DNA from 3 places in the Actinoplanes sp. NPDC051851 genome. Region 2 is predicted to be linked to each of the others. Evidence: riboswitches for the same ligand, from Rfam matches in the RefSeq annotation. Region 2 holds a riboswitch; each other region holds the start of a gene.
What was found. Region 2 has a riboswitch for cobalamin ahead of bluB (5,6-dimethylbenzimidazole synthase). Riboswitches for the same ligand answer to the same signal wherever they lie in the genome.
Positions count from the first base shown of each region.

Region 1: another riboswitch for cobalamin. It lies ahead of AB0M08_RS24260 (ribonucleoside-diphosphate reductase subunit alpha); the one in region 2 lies ahead of bluB (5,6-dimethylbenzimidazole synthase).
Region 3: another riboswitch for cobalamin. It lies ahead of AB0M08_RS23905 (VWA domain-containing protein); the one in region 2 lies ahead of bluB (5,6-dimethylbenzimidazole synthase).

Region 1 is NZ_JBFAYF010000026.1:72,178-77,969, reverse strand. It holds gene AB0M08_RS24265 (ribonucleotide-diphosphate reductase subunit beta) at 1-413, opposite strand, end outside; gene AB0M08_RS24260 (ribonucleoside-diphosphate reductase subunit alpha) at 413-2,776, opposite strand; cobalamin riboswitch at 2,898-3,108, opposite strand; cobalamin riboswitch at 3,192-3,373, shown strand; partial or broken gene AB0M08_RS24255 (hypothetical protein) at 3,347-3,493, shown strand; gene AB0M08_RS24250 (hypothetical protein) at 3,567-3,818, shown strand; gene AB0M08_RS24245 (short-chain fatty acyl-CoA regulator family protein) at 3,749-5,206, opposite strand; gene AB0M08_RS24240 (MmgE/PrpD family protein) at 5,378-5,792, shown strand, end outside.
Region 2 is NZ_JBFAYF010000007.1:195,603-201,394, forward strand. It holds gene AB0M08_RS10185 (response regulator transcription factor) at 189-824, shown strand; cobalamin riboswitch at 922-1,179, shown strand; partial or broken gene bluB (5,6-dimethylbenzimidazole synthase) at 1,195-1,821, shown strand; gene AB0M08_RS10195 (hypothetical protein) at 1,991-2,329, opposite strand; gene AB0M08_RS10200 (GNAT family N-acetyltransferase) at 2,616-3,278, opposite strand; gene AB0M08_RS10205 (EAL domain-containing protein) at 3,514-5,792, opposite strand, start outside.
Region 3 is NZ_JBFAYF010000025.1:129,213-135,004, forward strand. It holds gene AB0M08_RS23895 (cobyrinate a,c-diamide synthase) at 1-753, opposite strand, end outside; gene cobO (cob(I)yrinic acid a,c-diamide adenosyltransferase) at 747-1,346, opposite strand; gene AB0M08_RS23905 (VWA domain-containing protein) at 1,736-3,811, opposite strand; cobalamin riboswitch at 3,867-3,998, opposite strand; gene AB0M08_RS23910 (gluconokinase) at 4,043-5,623, opposite strand.

The DNA of each region.
Region 1 (5,792 bases), on a different contig from region 2:
AATTCGGCCTTGCGGGCGATCGACGGGATGTTCTCGACGGCCGCGAACGCCTCGAACCGCTCCTGCTCGTCGGGCACATAGGTGTCCAGGAGATTCAGATAGAACTGGACGTGCACCGCCTCCTCGAACAGCTGCCGGGACAGGTAGAGGCGGCCCTCCGGCGAGTTGACGTGCTGGTACAGATTGAGGACCAGATTGTTCGCCACGATCGTGTCACCGGTGGCGAAGAACGCGACCAGCCGCGAGACGAGGTGCTGTTCGGCGGGCGTCAGTGTGGCCAGGTCGGCGAGGTCGCCGTGCAGGTCGACCTCCTCGACGGTCCAGGTGTTCTTGATGGCGTCCTTGAAACGGTCGAAGAAGTGCGGGTACTTCATCGGCCGCAGGGTCAGGTCCATTCCGGGGTCGAGCAGCATTACTGGCAGGCCTCACACGATTCGGGGTTCTCCAGGGAGCAGACTTCGGCGGGGGTGAGCGCCGGAATGACCGGTGCCACCGAGACCGTGGCCTGCTGAATGCGCGTCGCGGGCCGCGAGCGCAGGTAGTACGAGGTCTTCAGGCCGGCTTTCCACGCGTAGAGGTACATCGAGGAGAGCTTGCCGATGGTGGGCGCGGCCAGGAACAGGTTCAGCGACTGCGACTGGTCGATGTAGGGCGCGCGGGCGGCGGCCAGGTCGATCAGGGCCCGCTGGGGGAGTTCCCAGGCGGTACGGAACAGTTCGCGGACCTCGGCCGGCAGTTCGGTGATGCCCTGCACGGACCCCTCGGCGCGCTTGATCGCCTCACGGATCGGGGCGTTCCACAGATTGCGGGACTTCAGTTCGCGTACCAGAAAGGTGTTGATCTGAAGGAACTCGCCGGACATCGTCTCGCGCTTGAAGAGATTGCTCACCTGAGGCTCGATGCATTCGTAGCAGCCGGCGATCGACGCGATGGTGGCCGTCGGCGCGATGGCGACGAGGAGCGAGTTACGCAGGCCGTTGGTTGCGATTCTCTCTCTCAGGGAGTTCCAGCGATCGGTCTGCGTGGTGGTCACACCCCACAGGTCCGGGTGCAGGTCACCCTTCGCGGCCCGGGTCTGCGAGTACGCCGGATGCGCGCCGAATCGCTCGGCGAGCGACGCTGACGATTCCAGCGCGGTCAGGAAGATCTCCTCCTGAACCTTGGTGGAGAGCTTCCTGGCTTCGGCGGAGTCGAACGGCAGGCGCAGGGTGAAGAGGGCGTCCTGCAGGCCCATCAGGCCGAGGCCGACCGGGCGCCAGCGCGGATTCGAGGCGGCGGCCTGTGCGGACGGGTAATAGTTGATGTCGATCACCCGGTCGAGGAAGACCACCGCGGTGCGGACCGTCTCCCGCAACCGTTCCCAATCGACGCCCGCCTCGGTCACGTGCGCGCCGAGATTGACCGAGCCGAGGTTGCAGACCGCGGTCTCGCCGTCGTCGTTCACCTCGAGGATCTCGGTGCAGAGATTCGACAGGTGAATGGTGTTGCCGGGCGCGCCGGTCTGGTTGGAGAGCGCGTTCGACCGGTCCTTGAACGTCATCCATCCGTTGCCGGTCTGCGCGAGGGTGCGCATCATCCGGCCGTACAGATCGCGGGCCTTGACGGTCTTGACGGCCTTCTTCTCCGCCTTCCGGTACGCCTCGTCGAACGCCTCGCCGAACAGATCCGGCAACTCCGGCGCGTCCGACGGATCGATCAGCGACCAGTCGCCGTCCGCCTCGACCCGCCGCATGAACTCGTCCGGGATCCAGTTCGCCAGGTTCAGATTGTGCGTCCGCCGGCTCTCCTCACCGGTGTTGTCGCGCAGTTCCAGGAACTCCTCGACGTCCGGGTGCCACGGCTCCAGATAGACGCATGCGGCGCCCTTGCGGCGGCCGCCCTGATTGACCGCCGCGACGCCCGCGTCCAGGGTCTTCAGGAACGGCACGATGCCGTTGGACCTCCCGTTCGTGCCGCGGATCAGCGCACCCCGGCCGCGGACCCGCGACCACGAGATGCCGATGCCGCCGGAGAACTTCGACAGTTTGGCGACCTGGTGGTACCGCTCGTAAATCGAGTCCAGCTCGTCCTTCGGCGAATCGACGAGGAAACAGCTCGACATCTGGGTGTGCCGGGTGCCGGAATTGAACAGCGTCGGCGAGCTGGGCAGATAGGCGAGCGACGACATCAGCCGGTAGAAACCGATCGCCTCGTTCGCGTTCTGCGACAGCCCGCAGGCGACCCGCAGCAGCCAGTACTGCGGCGTCTCGACGACGAGCCGGGACTGCGGGTGGCGCAGCAGGTAGCGGTCCGCGACGGTGCGCAGCCCGAAGTACTCGAACCGCAGGTCACCGCGGGTGTCGATGGCGTCGTCGAGCTTGCGGGCGTTGCGGGCCACGAACGCCGCGGTCTCGTCCCCGATCAGGCCGAGCGTGTGCCCGTACCGGATGGCCTGACTGAAACTGGCCACCTCCTGGAGCCGGACCTCCTTGTCCACGTAGGCCGTGAGCAGCCGGGCCGCGAGACGCGAGTACTGCGGCTCCTCGCTGATCAGCTCGGCGGCCGTCTGGATCGAGAGTTTGTCCAGCTCGGCGGTGGTCGCGCCGTCGTACAGGCCACTGATGGTCTTGGTGGCCACCCGCAGCGGGTCGACCTCACCCAGATCACCGACCCAGAGCTCGACCGCCCGCACGATCTTGTTGACGTCGACCGGTTCCAGATCACCGTTGCGTTTGCGCACCTGCATCGCGTGCCGCCGCTGCTCCGGCACGGTCACGCTCTCTTTCGTGGTATCCATCGTTCCCCCTTCGTCCGCTCGCCGAGGTCGGGGCGCGCAGGGGGACGCCGCCGGGACACGCCGCGGGGGCGCACCGGCTGATGGCGTCGGCCGTCCCACGCGGCCTTCGACCGCCGTACGCGTGTGCGCACGGCGCGCTGGCAGGTCTTCGGACTCGTGGGCGTGATGCTCGCGCCTACCGGCCGTCGCTTCCCGGACCGGGTGGTCCAGTGCTTGATTGACGGCTTTCGTTCCCACTCACCGCTGCGGGGCAGTCCCGGTTTCCCACCGGGTTCCCTGTTGCCTCGAACGGGCCGTGACGGCCCGCACGAACCAGCTGCGGGAGACACCATATATGGGCGGCCACCGAAAAGTCATACCCCACATCGTGTGTCACCCGGGTCACCCTCTCGTGATCAACTTTGCGGCGGGCGGTAGCATGCGAAGCGGTGCTGGTTCGCCCTGTCCCTCGTAAAAAGGCGTCGTAAGAGGGAACCCGGTGTGAATCCGGGACTGCCCCGCAGCGGTGAGTGGGAACGAGAGTCGTCATCGCTGCCGATCGTCTACGGCGACGTGTCCCGCAAGGCGCCGATGACCGTCGGGGTGTCCCGCAAGGCGCCGATGACCGTCGGGTGGTCGACCTGCGCACAGTCACTGACGTCGAAGCCGGTCAAGGGCATGCTGACCGGCCCGGTGACCATTCTGGCCTGGTCGTTCGTGCGCACCGACCAGCCACTCGCGGACACCGCCGACCAGGTGGCGCTCGCCCTGCGCGACGAGTGCGCGGATCTGGAGACGGGCCGGGATCCGGGTGATCCAGGTCGACGAGCCGGCGATCGGCTACAGCCGGGGCGTCGGCCCGGGCGTCTGGGACATCCACTCGCCCCGGGTGCCGTCCCGCGACGAGGTCGTCGATGCGCTGCGCCGGGCGATCGCGGCGGTCCCGGCCCAACGGCTCTGGGTGAACCCGGACTGCGGCCTTAAGACCCACGGTTACGCCGAGGCCGAGGCATCGTCCTGGTCCTCTCTGTCCTGGTCCTCTCTGCCCTGGTCCACGGCGTAGGGGATGAGCGGCTGCTGGTTCTCGTCGACCAGCAGGCGGCCGGCGGCGGGTGGGCGGGCGCGCTGGGCGCAGTCCTGGCGCTCGCAGATCTGGCAGCCGAGTCCGATCGGGATCACGCCGCGCGGGTTGTCGAGCGCGAGGCCGTCGCTGTAGACCAGGCGCCGGGCGTGGCGCAGTTCGCAGCCGAGCGCCACCGCGAACGTGCTGCGCGGGCTGTGGTGGCCGCGCCCGCCGTGCACGACCGTACGGGCCAGCCAGAAGTAGCGCTTGCCGTCCGGCATCTCGGCGACCTGAGTGAGGATCCGGCCCGGTGAGCTGAACGCCTCGTAGATGATCCAGAGCGGACACGTGCCGCCGAGCCGGGAGAAGTGGAAGTCGCTGGCGGACTGGCGCTTGGAGATGTTGCCGGCCCGGTCCACGCGCAGAAACGCGAACGGGACCCCGCGCAGGGACGGCCGTTGCAGGGTGCTGAGCCGGTGGCAGGCCGTCTCGAAGCTCACGCCGAAGCGCCCGGCGAGGAGCGGGACGTCATACCGCAGCTGTTCGGCTGTACTGTGAAAGCCCTTGTAGGGCATGAGTAGTGCGCCGGCGTAGTAGTTGCCGAGGCCGATTCTGGCCAGCCCGGTGGCGGAGGGCGGGTCGATGTCGTCGGCGAGCTCGGTGATCAATTTGTCCTCGGCGAGGAAGGCCAGCTGGGTGGCGAGCTGGAACGCCCGCTGGCCGTCGGTGTGGTCGGCGGAGAGGCGCAGGACCCGGGTCTCCGGGTCGAAGCGGCGGATCTCGGTGGCGGCGCCGGGCGGGGGAATGATGACCCGGACCTCGTACTCCTCCCGCAGATGGCGGGTGAGTGTCTCGGCAGCGCGGCCCGGTGTGAGCGCGAGGCGGTCGGCGAGCTGCTCGGCGGCGGCGTCGAGCTGGTCGAAGTGGTTGTAGCGGGCGTAGAAGAAGTCGCGGACCGCGTCGTGCGGCTCGGCCTCGGTGGCGGCCAGGGGATCGCCGGGCCAGGCCAGGGCGGCGACCCGGTTGGAGGCCTCCCGGTAGCGCCGGTGGAGGGCGACCAGGGCGCGGGCGGCCGCCGGGTGGTCGCGGATGAGCTCGGTGGCTTCCAACGGGTCGACCGGGTGGCCGCTGGCCTCGTCGGTGAGGGCGGCGCGCACATCCGCCCCGAGGCGCTCGGTGTCGGTGTCGCTGAAGAACTCCGGGTCCACGTCGAGGAGCCCGGCCAGGCGGAGCAGGATCGATGCGGTCAGTGTCCGCTGGTTGTTCTCGATCTGGTTCAGGTAGCTGGTCGAGATGTCCAGCCGGCGGGCGAGCTGGGCCTGGGTGATGCCGCGCTCGCGGCGCAGCCTGCGGAGCTTGCCGTGCGCATAGAGCTTGGTTCCCGCCATCGCCGCGGCTCCTCTCCTGCCGTCGCGTCCTGCCGTCGTGCCGCCCATCATGCTCCCGCGAACAAGGCGTCCGCAACGGTTGCAAAATTTACAAATCCGCAGGTCAGGGCGTGAAAAGTACGCAGGTTTCGACCCTCGACACGGCCGTCCTTCGAGGACGAGGCTCGGTCCGTGACATTTCAACTCGTACATGTGTGGCCCAGCGCGGCACGGCATTCCCGTCGCGAGGAACTCGCCTGGTCGCTGGCCGAGTTGGCCACCGCCGCCGCCCCACCGGACGCCGAGGCGGTGGCGATGGTGGCCAACCGGGTGATCGACAACGCGGCCGTGGCGAGCGCCTCGCTGTCCCGGCGGCCGGTGGCCGTCGCCCGGGCACAGGCCCTCGCCCACCGGGCAGGTGAGGGAGCCTCGGTGTTCGGTGCCGGGGTCCGTGTCTCCCCGGAGTGGGCGGCCTGGGCCAACGCGACGGCGGTCCGCGAGCTGGACTTCCACGACACGTTCCTGGCGGCCGACTACTCCCATCCCGGCGACGACATCCCGCCCCTGATCGCGGTCGCCCAACAGGCCGGTCTGACCGGGGCCGACC
Region 2 (5,792 bases):
GGGGAGTGAAACGGTCCGGGGAGATGCGGGGGCCGGGGATTGAGAGGGCGGGGGAGATGCGGGGGCTGGGGATTGAGAGGGCCGGGGAGATGCGAGGGCTGGGGGATGAAGAGGGCGCGGAACGAGAGGGCTGGGGTATGAGAGGGCTGGGGAATGACGCTGGGATGCGCCCGATGGGAGGTCGCGAGATGACACTGGTATCTGTTGTCGAGGATCATCCGCTGTTCCGCGCGGCGCTGGCCCGGGTGGTCGAGGAGCTTCCCGGGGTCGAGGCGGGTCCGGTGGCCGGGTCGGTGGAGGAGTTCCTGGCGTACCGGGCCGCGGCTGGGGGAGTCGTCCTGCTCGATCTGCACCTGCCGGGGCTGCAGGGGGCCGCGGCGGTGCTCGCCCTCTCCGCCGCCGGGCACCGGCCGCTGATCGTGTCGGCGCAGTCCGGGCAGGCGGACGTGCTGGCCGCGCTCGCGGCGGGGGCCCGGGGGTACCTGACGAAGTCGGCGGACGCGGCCGAGGTGGGTTCGGCGGTCCGGCAGGTGGCCGACGGCGGGACGTTCGTGTCGGCGACGCTCGCGGCGTTCCTGCTGGACAGTGCGGGCCGGCGGCATGCGGGGCCCCGGCTGACGCTGACGCCCCGGGAGCGCGAGGTGCTGGCCCTGCTCGCCGAGGGGGAGCGCGACGTGGACATCGCGGAGGCCCTGGTGATCAGCGTACGAACCGTGCGGTCGCACCTGGACCGGATCCGGGAGAAGACGGGACACCGGCGGCGTTCGGAGCTGACCCGCTTCGCGATCGGCGAGGGCCTGCTCGCCCGGCGGGTGGCGGCCTGACCTGTCCGGGGGCCGGCGTACTGGGGAAGCGGTGTGAGCTGCGTGACCTGCCCGGGCTGCGGCGTACCGGAGAAGGGGGAAGGTAGTGTGAAGGTGGCGACGAAACTGTCAGCGAGGTGCCCCGCTTCGGTGGGGAGAATCGGGAAGCCGGTGTGAATCCGGCACGGAGCCCGCCGCGGTGACCGGGGAGCCGCCACCTGTGTGCCTGAGGGCGCTTTCGGATCACGGCCGAGTGAGATCGGCCCGGCCCGGTGAGCGCGGGAGGGCGCAGCCACTGGCTGGGAACGGCTGGGAAGGCGGGTGGTGAGGCGACGATCCGGGAGTCCGAAGACCGGCCTCGCGTGGAGAACCACAGCGGGAGTCTGTCCAGATGTTGAGCGATTTGTACGATGTGATCCACGCACGGCGCGATGTCCGTGCCGAGTTCACCGGTGACGACGTGCCGGACGGCGTACTCGAAAAGGTGTTGAAAGCCGCGCATGCCGCGCCGAGCGTCGGAATGTCGCAGCCGTGGGATTTCGTGCTGATCCGGGATCGTGTGATCCGGGAGGCCTTCCACCGGCACGTGCACGAGGAGCGGGCGGTGTTCGCGGCGACGCTCGACGGCGCGGCGAAGGAGCGGTTCGCCCGGATCAAGATCGACGGGGTGCTGGAGTCGGCGCTGTCGATCGTGGTGACCTACGACCCGGAACGCGGCGGACCGGCGATCCTGGGGCGGCACGCGATCGCGGACGCCGGACTTTACTCGGTCTGCCTGGCGATCCAGAACCTGTGGCTGGCGGCGACCGCGGAGGGGCTCGGCGTGGGCTGGGTGTCATTCTACCGCGAGGATTTCCTGAACGACCTGGTCGGCATCCCGGCGCCGATGCGCGCGGTGGCCTGGCTCTGCGTCGGGCCGGTGAGCGCCCTGCAGCGGACACCGGATCTCGAACGGCACGGCTGGCGCGCCCGCCGTCCGCTGGAGGCCGCGGTACACCACGATCGGTTCACGCCGAGCGCGCCGGGTTCGCACCTGCTCACTTCGGGTGGGCCGGCGCCGGACCTGCTCACTTCGGGCGCGCCGGGCCCGGACCTGCTCACTTCGGGTGGGCCGGCGCCGGACCTGCTCACTCCGGGTGGGCCGGCCTCGGGTCTGCTCACTCCGGGTGGGCCGGCCTCGGGTCTGCTCACTCCGAGCGCATCCGCCATGCGTCGGTGATCAACTCGTCCAGGCGGTCGACGGTCACCTCCGGCAGCCGCAGCATGACCAGGGGGAGACCGTCGTAGCCGGACGTGGTGAAGAAGAGCTCCGGCTCACCGAGGAGTAGCGCCTGCTTCTCCGCCTCGTCACCGACGTAGAGCACGGCGACGTCGGTGCGGATGGTGCGGCGCTGCCCCGGCGTCCGTTCCGGGTACGACCACACGAACCCCCTGTCGTGCACCCGGAAGTCGAACCCGTCACTGTCGATCTCCACGACGTGGTCGAGAGCGAGCGCGATCCGGCGTACGTCGTCCGAGTGGGCCATGCCGACCAGGTTACGGCGAGCGGATCAGGGACCCCGACCCGTCCGGCCGGACATCGTCGCGGTGCGGCCCGCCGCGACCTCGGTGAGGGGGCGCGCCACGGAGGTCCCGTCCGGGCGTCGTCACCGATGTGCGGTGATGAGCGACAGGGATGTGCGGTGATGAACGACAGGGATGTGCGGTGATGAACGACAGGGATGTGGCCCCGGCGGCGGAGGGGGGCGAAAGCTCGCCTCGCCCGCCGCGGGGTGCCACACCGGCTGCTGCGGTGGTGGTCGGCTGCGCTCGTCAGCCGTGGTGGCGGAAGGAGGCGAAGACGACCTCGGTGCTCTGCTGGAAGCCGAGGCGTTCGTAGAGGCGGATCGCGCTGTCGTTGTCGGAGACCACGTGCAGGAACGGGAGCTCGCCGCGGGCCAGGATGCCGGCGGCGACCGCGGCGGTGAGGCGGGCGCCGAGGCCCTGGCCGCGGAACGCGGGGTCGGTGCAGACGGCGGAGACCTCGGTCCAGCCGGGGAGGCGGAAGCGCTCGCCGGCCATCGAGATCAGGCGGCCGTCCCGGGCACGGATGCCCAGGTAGCGGCCCAGGTCGATGGTGCGCTTGCGGAACGGGCCGGGCTGGGCGCGGGCCACCAGTTCCAGCATCTCGGGGACGTCGTGCTCGGTGAGCGGGACGGCCTCCGGGTCGTCGACGGCGGTCATCGCGGTGCCGGTCATCTGCACGCCGTACGTGATCGACTCCTGTTCCCAGCCGGAGCGGGGGGTCAGGGACGGACCGGTCAGCAGGGCGTGGTCGGTGAGGGTGGCGAGGTCGCGCCAGGCCGCCGGGTCGGCGGGGTCGCTGACGGCGCAGAACGGGGCGATCTCGGGCAGGTAGCGGGCGGCGTTGCCGGCGGCCTCGGCGAACCCGGCGTGCGGTCCTTCGAGTGCGGCCCAGACGGAATTGTTCAGCACACCCCGACCCTGCCGCCTACTGGCGAGTCACGCCAGCCGTTATCGCCGTGACACGCCCGAAGTGTTATTGACCGATCACCGACAGCGAGGCGATCACCGGATATAGGATGATAAATCGGTCGAAAGTGGCGGGCTGCGCGCTCGGTAAGGCCGGGCTCGTGGATGTGCTGCGCGCTCGGCAGGGCCGGGCTCGTGGATGTGCTGCGCGCTCAGCAGGGCCGGGCTCGTGGATGTCCTACGCGCTCAGCAGGGCCGGGCTCGTGGACGTCATCGGCGGGATGTCGGCGGGCCAGAGGGGCTTCGCGAAGTGGTAGCCCTGGCCGTAGCGGCAGCCCATCGCGTCCAGCGCCGCCCGCTGGCCCGGCTCCTCGATGCCCTCGGCGACCACGTCCAGATCCAGGTTGGCGGCGAGCGTGACGATCGCCTCGACGAGAGCGTGCTGCTGGCGGCTGGTGAGGACGTCGTCGATGAAGGACTTGTCCAGCTTCAGTACGTCGACCGGCATCTGCCGCAGGTAGCTGAGTGACGAGTATCCGGTGCCGAAATCGTCGATCGCCACCCGTACCCCCAGCGCCCGCAAGGAACGCAGATCCTGGACCACCTTGTCGGCGTCGCGGAGCACCAGGCTCTCGGTGATCTCCAGGAGCAGCCACTCGGGCCGGGCCCCGGTCGTGGCGAGGGCGTCCCGGACCTGGTCGACGAAGTCGCCGGTGCGGAACTGGCGCGGCGACACGTTGACGCTGACGTAGCGCAGCGTGGTGTCCGGGTCGGCGGCCTGCCACTCGGCGAACTGGCGCAGGGCCTCCCGCAGCACCCAGTTGCCGATGCCGACGATCGCGCCGTTCTCCTCGGCGGCCTCGACGAAGTGGAACGGGCCGAGCAGCCCGCGCGCCGGGTGCTGCCAGCGGACCAGGGCCTCGACGCCGCTGACCCGGCTCGCGCCGATCTCGACGATCGGCTGGAACTGCAGCACGAACTGCTCGCCCTCGATCGCCTCGTGCAGCTGGGTGCGCATCTCCAGCCGCTGCACCATCTCGTGGTGCAGGTCACTCTGGTACCGCTGCCAGCTGCCCTTGCCCATCCCCTTGGCCAGGTAGAGCGCGAGATCGGCGTGCCGCAGCAACTCGGTGGAGCCGTCCGCGTCCCGGTTGGTGGCGACGCCGACGCTGACCTTGCCGCTGACCAGGTGGGTGTTTCCCTCGCCGTCGGCGACCTCGATCGGCGCCTCCAGCGCGGCGACGATCCGGGCCGCGGCGTCGTCGGCCGCGTCGGCGCTGTGGCTCTGCTCGATCAGGATGGCGAACTCGTCGCCGCCCATCCGGGCCGCGGTGCTGCCGGCGCCGATGATCGCCGAGATCCGCTGCGCCACGGTGATCAGCAACTGGTCGCCGACGCCGTGCCCGAGGGTCTCGTTGACGTCCTTGAAGTCGTCCAGGTCGACGAAGAGCACGCCGAGGGTGGCACCGTCCCGCTCGGCGACCATGAAGGCCTGCTCCAGGCGGTTGCGGAACAGCACCCGGTTGGCGAGCCCGGTCAACGAGTCGTGGAACGCCTGGTGGGTCAGGTCGTCCTCCAGGCGGCGGCGCTCGGTGACGTCGCGCATGGTGACCACGAGCCCGCGTACGGTCGGGTCCTCCCGCAGGTCACGCAGGTCGCACTCGACCTCGACGCGGCGGCGGCCGGAACCGTGCGCGGCCAGCTCGATGCCGTCCAGCTCGCCGTGGCCGCGCCGCAGCCGGTCCAGCACCTCGGTCAGCCCGTCCTGGCTGTCGGGCGTGAAGAGCCCGGTCAGCGGGGTGCCGGCCGTGATGATCGCGCCGAACAGCTTGACCGCGGACGGGCTGGCGTAGCGCACGGTGTCGTCGTCCTCGACGATCAGGATGACGTCGGCGGTGTTCTGGATGAGCGTACGGAAATAGGCCTCACTGTCGCGGCGGCTCACCTCGGCGGAGAGGTAGATCCGTTCGATCACCGCGTCGACCTGCGCGGCGAGCGTCTCCAACGAGGGGCGGACCGCGTGCAGGACGTTCTCCGGCGCGCCGAGGATCATGGTGCCGTGCCGGTCGTCGCTGAGCGGCTGGGTCAGGTACAGCACGGTGCGGAAGCCGCCCGAGCCGAGCCCGTCGGGCAGGCCTGCGGCGTCGCGCAGCTGGACGGACGCCTCCGCGGTGCCCGGCGAGGGCGGGACGACGTCCAGGTGGTAGGCGCAGTCGGCGGGCATCAACCGGTCGACGGCGTCGCGCAGGGCGCCGGCCACCTCCTCCACCGAGTTCGCCCGCACCAGCAGGGCGCCGGCCTCGCGCAGTGCCCGCTCCCGGGCGACGGCCTGCCGCTGGGCCATAGCCAGGCCGGAGACCCGGGCCAGGACCAGCAGGAACATCACGGTGGCGGCGGCCGCGATCACCGGCGCGTCGACGATGCCGCCGCGGGCCACCTCGACGTCGTGACCCTGCACGTCCTCCAGCATCAGGACGGCCGGGGCGATCAGCGCGGCGCCGGTCAGCCAGATCAGCC
Region 3 (5,792 bases), on a different contig from region 2:
CGCGACGATCGGACGGCCCGCGACCGGACGCTCGGAGATCGGGTCGAAGGGCGTCGCCGCCAGCGGCGGCGCGGAGTGGGCCACGGCCGCCACCGCGTCCAGATCCACCGCGCCGGCGATCAGCGCCGCGAGCGCGTCCACCGAGGCCAGCGCCTCGGCACGCCGCTCGGCCGCCGGCACCAGGCCGAGATGCCGGCTCGGCGCGGCCACCGCGTCGGCCCGCCGCAGCGCGCCCAGCACCGGCGTGCCGACCTCCTCGCAGGCCTCCCGCAGGATCGACTCGTGCCGCTCGGACCCGACCCGGTTCAGGATCACGCCGGCCATCCGTACGTTGCCGAAGCTGCGGAAACCGTGCACGACCGCGGCGATCGAACGGCCCTGGGCGGCGGCGTCCACCACGAGGACGACCGGCGCCTGGAGCAGCTCGGCGACCTGCGCGGTCGACCCGGAGTCGCCCGCACCGGTCCGGCCGTCGTAGAGGCCCATCACCCCCTCGACGATCGCGATGTCGGCGCCCCGCGACCCGTGCGCGAAGAGCGGCGCGATCATCTCCGGTCCGAGCATGACCGGGTCGAGGTTGCGCCCCGGCCGTCCCGAGGCGAGCGAGTGATAACCGGGATCGATGTAGTCGGGCCCCACCTTGAACGGCGCGACCCGTCTGCCGCGCCGCGCGAAGGCCGCCAGCAGCCCGGTGGTCACGGTGGTCTTGCCGTGCCCGGAGGCCGGCGCGGCGATCACCACCCTGGCTACCATTCGATGCCCTGCTGCCCCTTGCGCCCGGCGTCCATCGGGTGCTTCACCTTCGTCATCTCGGTGACCAGGTCGGCGGCGGCGATCAGATCGGGGTGCGCGTCCCGCCCGGTGATCACCACATGCTGCGTACCGGTCCGGTTCCCCAGCGTCTCGATCACGTCGGCGACGTCCACCCAGCCCCACTTCATCGGGTAGGTGAACTCGTCGAGCACATAGAACCGGTAGGTCTCGGCGGCCAGGTCCCGCTTGATCTGCGCCCAGCCCTCGGCGGCCTCGGCGGCGTGATCCCTTTCGGTCCCGGCGCGCTGGATCCAGGACCAGCCCTCGCCCATCTTGTGCCAGTCGACCGTGGTGGGCCCGACCTCGCCGAGCTTCCGCAGCGCGGCCTCCTCGCCGACCCGCCACTTCTCCGACTTCACGAACTGGAACACACCGATCGGCCAGCCGGCACTCCACGCCCGCAGCGCCATTCCGAATGCGGCGGTCGACTTCCCCTTACCGGGTCCGGTGTGCACGGCGAACACCGCCTGCCGTCGTCGCTGACGTGTCGTCAAACCGTCGTCGGGCACGCTGGCGACTTTCCCTTGCGGCATTTCCCAACCTTCCATTCCGTACGCCCTGAGCCCGTTCCCCACAGAGCGTTCCCGTCATTCATCGCGCCTTTTCCGTCCACTCGGCACACTCACCACCACGGTGGACGATCCCACCCCCGCCCGCCGCCCCGACGCCCGCGCCCACCCATCACGCCGACGCCCGCCCGCAACGCTCGCGCCCGCCGATCACGCCGACGCCCGCCCGCAACGCCCACGCGCGCCCGCCACGGCTGGCCCTCAGGGGTGTCTCAGGGCCCCGGACACACTCCGCGCCGCCAGCCCACCCTGTCTGGCTGGCGCTCACGGGTGCCTCGAGGGACCTGACACACCCCTGAGCCCCAGCCGACTCTGCGTGCCGGCCGACTTCCGTGCGGCCGGCGGTCCGGGCATCAGGCGGCCCTGCGGTACGGACGGCCCTCCGGCGTCGGGGCGGCCGGGTGAGTGGCAGCGGGAAGGCGGACGGGGGTCGCGGCCTCGAGGTGGTCCAGGGGCATGACGTCGGCCTTCAGCGCCGTAGCCAGCCGGCGGGCCAGGCCCAGCCGAATCGGGCCGGACTCGCAGTCGACCACGACCGTGGAGACGTCCGCGAAGAGCGGGGCCAGCAGCAGGGGGTCGGGGCCGGACGTGGCGCGGCCGTCGGTGACCAGGATCAGCAGCGGACGGCGGCGCGGGTCGCGGCGGCGTTCGGTGGCGATCGTGGTGGCGGCGGCGCGCAGGCCGGCGGCGAGCGGGGTGCGTCCGCCGGTGCGCAGGGCGGCCAGGCGCATCACGCCCACCTCGTGGCTGGACGTGGGCGGGAGCACCACCTCGGCGGCGGCCCCCCGGAACGTGATCATCCCGATCCGGTCGCGGCGCTGATAGGCGTCGCGGAGCAGCGAGAGGACGGCGGTCTTCACCAGGGTCATCCGTTTGCGGGCGGCCATCGACCCGGACGCGTCCACGACGAAGAGCACCAGGTTCGCCTCGCGGCCCACGTGGATCGCCTCACGCAGGTCACGGGGCTGAACCGTCATGCCGGAGGACTGCAGGGCGTTGCGGTGGATCGCGGCGCGCAGGGTCGCCGGGAGGTGCGGGGCGCCGGCCAGCTTCCCGAGCGGCTTGCGGGAGCCGATCACCCGGCCACGGCGGGCGTACGCCGGAGAGCGCTTGCCGGTGTGGCCGCCCTCGCCCCGAGCGGTGATCTTCAGGGTCCGGGGGCGGTAGGCGGCACCGGCCTGAGCGACCGTACCGGACCTCCCCTGATCCCCCTGGCCCTGCGGGGGCGCGGCGTCAGTTGGCGCGGGGTCAGCGGAACCGGGATCTCCAGAGCCGGAACCGGGGCCACCGGGGCCGGGACCGCCGGAGCCAGGGCCGGGACCGCCGGGGCCGCCGGGGCCGGGGCCCGAGTCGTCGGGGCCGCCGCCGGGCGGGGTGGAGTCCGGATCCGGGTCGTCGCCGTCCTCCCGCGCCTGGCGCTCGGCCTCGTCCAGGGCCTGGTCGAGCTTCTCCTCGTCGGTGCCGGGCGGGTCGAGCGGATCGGTGCGCCGGCGGTGCGGGAGGGCGAGCCGCGCGGCGTCCCCTACGTCACCGGCGGTCACCACGTCGCGGCCGTGCCAGGCTGCCAGGGCCACCGCGCAGCGGGCCACCACGATGTCAGCGCGCAGGCCGTCGACGCCGAAGGCCAGGCAGACCCGGGCGATGCGGTCCAGTTCGGCGTCGGGCAGCACCACCGACGGGAGGAGAGCCCGCGCGGTCGCGATGCGGTCCGCGTACGCCAGCTCCTCGGCGGCGAAACGCTCGGCGAAACCGACCGGGTCGGCCTCGTAGGCGAGGCGGCGCCGGACCACCTCGGCGCGCTGCCTCGCGTCGCGCGGGGCGGCCACCGTGACGACCAGGCCGAAGCGGTCGACCAACTGCGGGCGGGGCTCGCCCTCCTCCGGGTTCATCGTGCCGACCAGCAGGAAGCGGGCCGCGTGCTTGACCGAGACGCCGTCCCGCTCGACGTGTGCCCGGCCCATCGCGGCGGCGTCCAGCAGGAGGTCGACCAGGTGGTCGGGGAGGAGGTTGACCTCGTCGACGTAGAGGACACCCCGGTGCGCGGCGGCGAGCAGACCCGGCTCGTACGCCTTCACGCCGTCGGCGAGCGCCCGCTGGATGTCCAGGGTGCCCACCACGCGGTCCTCGGTCGCGCCGACCGGCAGCTCGATCAGCGCGGACGGGCGGGCCAGCGCCGGGCTGTCCACCGGGTGCGGACCGTCCGGGCACTGCGGGTCGGGCCCGGCGGGGTCACAGGCGAACCGGCAGCCGCGGACCACGTCGACCGGGGGGAGCAGCCCGGCGAGGGCGCGTACCACGGTGCTCTTGGCGGTGCCCTTCTCGCCGCGGACCAGCACCCCGCCGACGGCCGGCGAGACCGAGGTGAGCAGCAGGGCGAGGCGCAGGTCATCGAGGCCCACGACGGCCGAGAACGGGTACGGAGTCGTCACGAAGGTCCCTTCCGGCGGGTGTCCACGCCCGCGCGTCGGTTGTCACGAGCGGCCGGAGTCTCCTGACTCCCGGATCGCCGTTCCCCGCCAGCCTTCCAGCCCGACGCCGGGCCGTGGCGTTTTGTGATCAGCGGGTCGCTCCCCGGTCACAGTGGCGGGACCGTCCCGGACTCGCACCGGGTTCCTCCGCAACCGCTCGCCGGTAACTCTCGCGTACGGCTCACCCGGCCGTCAACGCGGGCCCCCGGTGTGTGAGCTTCCGGGCACCGCCTTCTCGGTGGCCGGCAGCGGCTTCGGGGCCAGCCGGTCCAGCTCGGCCACCACGTCCAGCACCGCCAGCGCGGACCGCTCCACCAGCGGGCGCATCCGGCGGTACAGCGCGGCGTCCTCGGCACGGGGCGTCACCGAGGAGCCCACCGCGGTCAGCGACGCCGCCTGATCAAGATCGGGCAGCTCCCCCAGCGCGTGCCGGGCCAGCAGACAGGCGCCGAGCGCGGTCCCCTCGGGCGTGTCCGCGATCGATACCGGTAGGTCCAGTGCGGCGGCGAGAACCTCCACCCAGAGCCGGGAGGCGACCGCTCCCCCGGTGGCGCGTACCTCGGTGACCGGCGTCGTGAACGAGTCGCGGACCAGGGCCAGCTGCTGGCAGACCCCCTCGACCGCGGCCCGGACCAGGTGCGGGCGCCGGTGTTCGCGGCGTAGTCCCAGGTAGGCGCCGCGCAGGCCGGGCCGCCACCACGGCGCCCGCTCGCCCAGCAGGTAGGGCAGGCAGATCAGCCCCTCGCTGCCGGCGGCAATCCCGGCGGCCTCCTCGAGCAGCGCGGCGTCCCGCTCGTCGGCGTCCTCACCGTCGGCTCCAGGGCGTTCGAAACCGGCCGCGAACGCCTCGCCCGCCCACCGTACGACCGAACCCGCGTTGTTGACGGCACCGCCGACCACCCAGTGCTTCTCGGTCAGCGCGTAGCAGAAGAGCCGTCCGTCCTCGGCGCCGGCGGGCCGGTCGACCACGGTGCGCAACGCCCCGCTCGTGCCCAGCGAGACGGCGGCCACACCGGGCGGCACCGCGCCGACGCCGAGGTTGGCGAGCGGCCCGTCGGCCGCCCCGATGATCAGCGGCACCGATCCGCCGATGCCCGCGGCGGAGGCCACCTCGGGACGCAGGGCGAGCCGTTCGGTGGTCGCGACCACCTCGGCCAGTTGCCGGTGCCGCACCCCGGCGAGCTGGAGTGCCTCGTCGTCCCAGCCCCGGCCGTGGATGTCGTACAGGCCCATCCCGGACGCGAGCGAGAGGTCGACGCGGAACGGCCCGCCGGCGAGCGCCGCGACGATCAGCTCCTTGACGCCGCCCCAACGCGGGGTGCCCCGCAGCGTCTCCGGGTCGTTCTCGTTCCACCAGGTCAGCTTCGCCAGCGGGGACATCGGGTGCACCGGGGTGCCGGTCCGTGCCTGCAGCCCCCGGGCCCGCCCCGAGGCGACGATCCGCTCGCACTGCTCCGCGGCCCGCCCGTCGGCCCAGGTGACCAGCGGGCCGAGCGGCCTCCCGTCGCCGTCCATCGGCACCAGCCCGTGCAGGAAAGCGCTGAGTCCGATCGCGATCACCCGGTCACCGCGCTCGCGGCATCGGGCCGCCACGTCGGTGAGCGCCTTCACGGCCGCCGCGATGAGGTGCTCCGGGTCGAGCTCGGCGCGCCCCGGCCCGGGCACCGAGAGCGGGTAGTGCACGCTCACCTGCGCCCGGACCTCGCCGCCGGGCCCGGCGGCGATCCCCTTGGTCGCGGTGGTCCCGGTGTCGATCCCGATCACGACGTCCATGCGCTGCCCTCTCCTCGCCCTGCCGTCCCTGCCCTGTTCCCGCCCACACCCGTCGCCAAGCCCACCACGCCCGCCCCGAACGCCCCCTCGCGGGCCCCGGCCACGCGGGCGCCCCGGCCACGCGGGCTCGGCGCCGCGGGCCAACGGGCGCGGCGCCGCGGGCCGCGGT